3 regions of the Streptomyces sp. CA-106110 genome follow, and region 1 is predicted to be linked to each of the others. Evidence: riboswitches for the same ligand, from Rfam matches in the RefSeq annotation. Region 1 holds a riboswitch; each other region holds the start of a gene.
What was found. A riboswitch is a leader RNA that binds a small molecule or an ion and turns the genes downstream of it on or off. The one in region 1 is predicted to bind cobalamin.
Positions count from the first base shown of each region.

Region 2: linked by a shared signal. The riboswitch ahead of ACQEXA_RS41365 (cobalamin biosynthesis protein) and the one ahead of ACQEXA_RS21125 (ribonucleoside-diphosphate reductase subunit alpha) in region 1 are both predicted to bind cobalamin.
Region 3: linked by a shared signal. The riboswitch ahead of ACQEXA_RS48730 (CbtB domain-containing protein) and the one ahead of ACQEXA_RS21125 (ribonucleoside-diphosphate reductase subunit alpha) in region 1 are both predicted to bind cobalamin.

Region 1 is NZ_JBNJNB010000001.1:4,593,373-4,595,626, reverse strand. It holds gene ACQEXA_RS21125 (ribonucleoside-diphosphate reductase subunit alpha) at 1-910, opposite strand, end outside; cobalamin riboswitch at 1,033-1,169, opposite strand; gene ACQEXA_RS21120 (GNAT family N-acetyltransferase) at 1,222-1,728, opposite strand; gene mctP (monocarboxylate uptake permease MctP) at 1,802-2,254, opposite strand, start outside.
Region 2 is NZ_JBNJNB010000001.1:8,976,729-8,978,982, forward strand. It holds gene ACQEXA_RS41360 (cobyric acid synthase) at 1-451, opposite strand, end outside; gene ACQEXA_RS41365 (cobalamin biosynthesis protein) at 448-1,404, opposite strand; cobalamin riboswitch at 1,506-1,643, opposite strand; gene ACQEXA_RS41370 (hypothetical protein) at 2,203-2,254, opposite strand, start outside.
Region 3 is NZ_JBNJNB010000001.1:10,554,933-10,557,186, forward strand. It holds gene ACQEXA_RS48725 (enoyl-CoA hydratase/isomerase family protein) at 1-984, shown strand, start outside; cobalamin riboswitch at 1,145-1,285, shown strand; gene ACQEXA_RS48730 (CbtB domain-containing protein) at 1,323-1,544, shown strand; gene ACQEXA_RS48735 (CbtA family protein) at 1,566-2,254, shown strand, end outside.

The DNA.
Region 1 (2,254 bases):
CGGCTGCTCCCTTGCGGCGGCCGCCCTGGTTCACCGCGGCGACCGAAGCGTCGAGGGTCTTCAGGAACGGGACGATGCCGTTGGAGTGCCCGTTCGTGCCGCGGATGAGGGAGCCGCGGGAACGGATGCGGGAGTACGAAAGGCCGATGCCCCCGGCGTGCTTGGAGAGGCGGGCGACCTGGTGGTAGCGGTCGTAGAGGGAGTCCAGCTCGTCCTTCGGGGAGTCGAGGAGGTAGCAGGACGACATCTGCGGGTGCCGCGTGCCCGAGTTGAAGAGCGTGGGGGAGGAGGGCAGGTAGTCCAGGCGGCTCATGAGCCCGTAGAGAGCCGCCACTTCGTCGACCGCCCGCGCGGTGTCGTCCTCCGCGAGCCCGGCGGCCACCCGCAGCATGAAGTGCTGAGGTGTCTCGATGACCTTGCGGGTGATCGGGTGCCGCAGCAGGTAGCGGCTGTGCAGCGTGCGCAGCCCGAAGTAGCCGAAGCGGTCGTCGGCGGCCCGGTCGACGAGGGCGTCGAGACGGCCGGCGTGCAGGCGTACGAACGCGGCGGTCCGGTCGGCGATCAGGCCCTCCCGGTGGCCGACGGCGACGGACCGGGTGAAGGACGTGACGCCCTGCGAGGCGGCCTCGGCCCGGATGCCGATCGTCAGCAGACGGGCGGCCAGCTTCGAGTAGGCGGGGTCCTCCGAGATCAGGCCGGCGGCCGCTTCGGTGGCCAGCTCGCGCAACTCCGCGTCGTCGGCCTGCGCGGACCGGCCCCGCAGCGCGGCGGCGGCGACTCGTCCGGGGTCGGCGTCGGGGAGGTCGGCGGTCAGCTCGGTCAGGGTCCGCAGCAGCGTGGCCCCGGGACCGTCGGTTCCGTCGGTCTGGACCGGGATCACTGAAGCCGGATCGGCTGGCGCGATGGTCACGTGTGGCTCTCCCTCGCTCGGCACGGGGCCTTGAGGAGGGCAGGGGGCAGCTCACGAGCGCGCACGGCGTCGCGTCCACCGGCCCATTCCACGAGGCCCGGACGTCTGGCGCCCGGGCCGGACGGCCGGGCGCACTGTCGGCAGGTCCTCGGACTGACGCTCGTACGTGCACGCAGGCGCGAACACGCATAAGTACACCGTTGCGGGACAGTTCCGGATTCGCACCGGATTCCCCTGCGGCGACAGCGAGCATGAGCATACATCTTGTGCCGGGTTTCGGTGCTACCCCCAGATGTTGTGCCGCACCGATGTCACAGTGTCAACTCGTAGGTGAGGAGAGTGATGTCGTCCAGCTGCGGCAGGGGATTCCAGTCGCGGCCGGGGGTGCGGACGAAGCCCAGCCGTTCGTAGATCCGGTGGGCGGAGCGCATGCTGCGCTGGGTCGACAGGACGACGCGCACGCAGTCCTCCGTGTCCCGGGCGCGGTCGACGCAGGCGCGGACCAGGGCCTCGCCGACGCCCCGGCCGCGGGCGTCGTGCGCGACCGCCAGCATGCGGATCTCGGCTTCGCCGGGACCCGCGATGTCGGCCATGAGGCCGCCGGACGGGACGAAGGTCACGCCGCCGAGCACACTGCCGTCCCGGGCCGCGACCAGCACGTCGGCGGCCGCGGCTCGCTTGCCGACGTCTCTCAGCTCGCCCAGGTACTCGTCGCTCTCCCCGAAGTCGAGGAGCCCGTCCTGGAGATAGGCCTGGGCGGTGATGTCGCCGAGGGTGTCGTACTCGTCGGGGGCCGCCTGTCGGATCACGAAGTCCATGCGGCCGAGTGTGCCGGACGGGTACGGCAACGGGCCGCCGGATTTTCTCCGGCGGCCCGTGGAGCACCAGTCCCTAGTGGGATGCGCCGGCCGTCGCCGGCGGCAGCTCCACCTCCACCCCGGGGTCGCCGGCGTCCGCCGTGTAGTCGTCCGGCTTCGTCTCGTCGACGCCCGCCGGGGCCTTCACGGCCTTCAGGACGAAGGTCAGGACCACCGTGACGACGATGTTCATCACGAAGGCCGTCAGACCGATGTAGCCGATCTCACTGAAGCCCGGGATCTCCTTCGCGGAGCCGCCGAAGTGCTTCTGGGTCGGGGAGGCGACGCCGTAGGCCGCGAGCGTGCCGTAGACCATGCCGACCGCCCAGCCCGCGAGCAGCGCCCAGCGGTGGAACCAGCGCGTGAACAGACCGCCGACCATGGCCGGGAAGGTCTGCAGGATCCAGATGCCGCCGAGCAGCTGGAAGTTGATCGCCACCGTCTTGTCCATGGTCAGGACGAAGACCAGGGCGCCCACCTTCACCAG
Region 2 (2,254 bases), 4.4 Mb from region 1:
TGTTCACGATGTCGGTCCGCCGCAGATTGATCTCGGCCGGACTGCCCGCTCCCTCACAGATCACCGCGTCATACGTGCCCCGCAACTGGGCGAGACAGTCGAGGACGGTGCCGAGGAGCCGCTGCTGCCGGCCGCCGTGGTACCCGCGGGCGCTGAGCTCGCCGACCGGCTTCCCCAGCAGCACCACCTGACTGCTCTGCTCGCCCCCGGGCTTGAGCAGGACCGGGTTCATCAGCGCGTTCGGTTCGATGCGGCACGCCTGCGCCTGCATCGCCTGCGCCCGTCCGATCTCCGCGCCCTCGCGCGTGACGAAGGAGTTGAGCGACATGTTCTGTGCCTTGAAGGGCGCGACCTTGACGCCCTGCCGGGCCAGCCAGCGGCAGATCCCCGCGGTGACGACGCTCTTGCCGGCGTCGGAGGTGGTGCCGGCGACGAGGAGACCGCCGTTCATGACGTACGTCCCTTCGTGAGAATCGTCCGGGTGAGCAACCGCCCGGCGACAGTGGCGCCGAGCGCGAGCACGGTCACGCGCCGGGAGAGCCGTACGGCGCGTTCGATGTCGCCGACCTGGACCGTGCGCCCCGCGCCGTTCAGCACCGGCCGGTGCTCGACGCGTCCCCCGTACGAGAGGGTCCCGCCCAGCCGCACCCCGAGCGCCCCCGCGAACGAGGCCTCAACGGGCCCGGCGTTGGGGCTCGGGTGCTGGGCGGCGTCCGTGCGCCAGGCGTGCACGGCTGCCCGCGGTCGGGGACCCGAGGCGGCCGCGAGGGCGGCGGTCAGGCGTGCCCCGGGCCACCCCACGAGGTCGTCGAGGCGCGCCGAGGCCCACCCGTAGCGCCGGTAACGGGGCGATTTGTGGCCGACCATGGCGTCGAGGGTGTTGACGGCCCGGAAGCCCACGAGCCCCGGCACCCCGCCCACGGCCCCCCACACCAGCGCGCCCACCACGGCGTCCGAGGTGTTCTCGGCGACGGACTCGACCACGGCACGCGCGATCCCGTCGGGGTCGAGCGCCTGCGGGTCACGCCCACACAGGTGGGGCAGCCGAGTGCGGGCGCCCTCCACGTCCCCCGCCTCCAGGGCACGCCCGACGCTCCGGGCCTCCCGGGCGAGCGAAGTCCCCCCGACGACGGCCCAGGTGGCCGCGGCGGTCAGGGCGACGGAGGCGGCGCGCGAGGGCCGGACGGCGGAGGCGGTGAGCGCGGCGAGGGAGACCGCACCGCCGACGCAGACAGCGGTGTGCAGGGCGCCCCACCCGCGGTGGTCCCGCCACAGCAACCGCTCCACGGCACCCGCGGCCCGCCCGAACGCGGCGACCGGATGCCCGCGGCGTGGATCGCCGATCAGGTGGTCACCGAGGAGGCCGGCGGCGGCGCCGTACGCGAAGACGCGATCGGCACCCATCGGTTCAGCCGGCCGTGGGGTCGGGCAGGGGCCGGTTGTCGAGCCTGAAACGGCAGCCGCGCATGGCGATATGTCCTCACTCAGGGTGTCCACGCCCTGGTTCGACGAGATCGGCGGTGAGAGTTCCTGGCTCCCGGGGGTTGTTCCCCGGTGACAGTGGCGGGACCGCGCCGGATTCGCACCGGCTTCCTCTCTTGCCGCCGTATTGGCCCCGGCAGTCCACCACGGCCCCGGAACGCCCGTCAACTGGCTCTTGACCTGCGGAGCAGCGGTGTGCCGAGCCCCACACGGCTGACATGCCGTCAGCCGCTCGGTTCGGTGCTGTCCGCGCGGCGCCTACGCCTGTGACGCAAGAGGGGAGCGGCTACGCGGCGGACGGGAGCAACGACCGTGTGGAGGACCCCGCCGAGGGGGCGCACTCGCCGGCGCGTGACTCGAAACGGCGCACCGGCCCGGTGCTCGCCTTTCGGCGTATGACGGGGTGTGGTTTGCTGACTGGATTCGAGGACCCGGCAACGGACGGTTTCTGAAGGTCCGTCCAGAGGACGGGAGGGGCTCGCATGGGGGACAGAGCCGAGGAAAAACCGCCGCGCGCGGAAGGCCCCCGCGCTCCGCGGACCACCCTGTCGGCGGCGGTCCCGCTGGCGCTTTTCTCCATGACCACAGGGGTGTTCGCGGTGGCCGCCGGCGCGCTCGCCGCACTGCTTGTGCCGGGATCCGTGGCACGGGCGCCGGTCTGGGTGGCGGTGACGATCGTCGCGGCGGCCGGCGCAGGCCTGTGGTGGGGGATCACCCCGGTCACGGAGCGTCTCCGCGTTCTCGACCGGGCCGCGGCGGCGGTTCGTCCCCG
Region 3 (2,254 bases), 6.0 Mb from region 1:
CACGCGATGGTGCGGCGCATCGACGAGGCTTTGAAGGCCTGGAAAGACGACCCGGCCGTCGAGACCGTGGTCATCACGGGGGCGGGGGAGCGCGGCCTGTGCGCGGGCGGCGACATCCGCGCCGTCCACGGCGACGCCCGCGACGGTGACGGCACCGCCACGGCCGCCTTCTGGCGCGACGAGTACCACCTCAACGCCCGTATCGCCCGCTACCCCAAGTCATACGTCGCCGTCATGGACGGCATCGTCATGGGTGGCGGTGTCGGCATCTCCGCGCACGGCAGCGTCCGGGTCGTCACCGAGCGGTCGAGGGTCGCCATGCCCGAGACCGGTATCGGCTTCGCCCCCGACATCGGCGGCACCTACCTGCTCGCCCTCGCCCCTGGCGAACTGGGCACGCACCTCGCACTGACCGGCGCGCAGATCGGTGCCGCCGACGCCCTGCTGTGCGGGCTCGCCGACCACTACATGCCGTCCGCCGCTCTCCGGCACTTCGTCGCCGATCTCGCCGAGATGCCCGTGGAGCAGGCGGTCGCCCGGCATGTGCAGCCGTCGCCCCCAGGGGAGTTGGCAGGACGCCGTGAGTGGATCGACGCCTGCTACGCCGCCGACCGGGTCGAGGAGATCGTGCAGCGGCTGTTCGCCCACGGCGACCCGGCCGCGAAGGACACGGCGGAGACGCTGCTCACCAAGTCACCGACCGCCCTGAAGGTCACCCTGGCCGCCATCCGCCGTGCTCGGCGGCTCGGCGCGCTGGAGCCCGTCCTCGACCAGGAGTACCGCGTCTCCTGCGCGGCCCTGAACTCTCCCGACCTGGTGGAGGGCATCCGCGCCCAGATCATCGACAAGGACCGCAACCCGCGCTGGTCGCCGGCGACCCTCGGCGAGGTCACGGACGCCGACGTCGAGCGCTTCTTCACCCCTCTCGGCGAGCACGAGTTGGGACTTGCCGGACCCAACTCAGTTCCGAAGGAGGCCTGGTGAAGCGAACCATCGCGTTCCTCGGACCCCGACACAGAGGCGTTCCCTGCGACGAGATCGGCCGCTCGGCCCGCCCGAGCGGCCGCCACCGCTGACATCCGACGGACCGGCCACCCGCCGCGAGAGGAAGATCACGCCAGGTGGCGCGGTCTTGGCCGGGTACCCGTCACGCGGTACGGTCGGTCCGATATCGACGACGGCGAGACGGAAGCCGGTGGGAATCCGGCACGGTCGCGCCACTGTATGCGAGACGCCTCGTGAGGCGTTTCGTGAGTCAGACCCGTGGCTGTCGTCCAGTGCACCACCGAGATGGGACGCGAACTCCCAGAGGAGGTTCTGCCATGGCGCAGACCGTCGCCCAGCCGACAGCCACCACCCCCGTCGTTCCCGCCACGCTGCCGCTGAAGGCGATAGCTCCCTGGGCGGTCTTCTTCGGCATCCTGATGCTGGTCCTGCTCTACTTCGTCGGCGCCGAGCAGGGCGCCACCTCCGTGTTCAACGGCACGGACGTCCACGAGTGGGTGCACGACGCCCGCCACCTGCTCGGCTTCCCCTGCCACTGACGCGAGGGACGCCGCACGCTCATGAACTCCGCAACAGTAAGAAACCTCCTGGTACGAGGCATGCTCGCCGGCCTGGCCGCCGGTGTGCTCGCCCTGGTCGCCGCCTATCTGCTCGGTGAGCCGAACGTCGACAAGGCGATCAGCTTCGAGGAGGCCCACTCCCACGAGCACGAGATGGAAGTCGTCTCCCGCTCGCTGCAGTCCACCGCCGGTCTCGCCACCGGCGTCCTGGTCTACGGGGTCGCCTTCGGCGGTATCGCCGCGCTCGCGTACTGCTTCGCGCTCGGCCGGATCGGCCGCTTCAGCCCGCGGGCGACCGCGCTGCTGCTGTCGGGCTGCGCGCTGCTCGCCGTGTACGTCGTGCCGTTCCTGAAGTACCCGGCCAATCCGCCGTCGGTGGGCAACCCCGACACCATCGGCAAGCGGACCACCCTGTACTTCCTGATGATGGTGCTCAGCATCCTCCTCGCGGTCGCTGCCACCATCCTGGGCAAGCGACTGGCACCCCGTCTGGGCACCTGGTGGGCGACCGTGGTGGCCGTGGCCGGCTTCGCCGTGGTGATCGGGTTGGCCTACGAGTTCCTGCCGGCCATCAACGAGGTACCGAAGGACTTCCCCGCCACCCTGCTGTGGCGGTTCCGTCTCTCGGCCCTCGCCATCCAGGCTGTCCTCTGGGGCGGATTCGGCCTGCTCTTCGGCGAGTTGGCCGA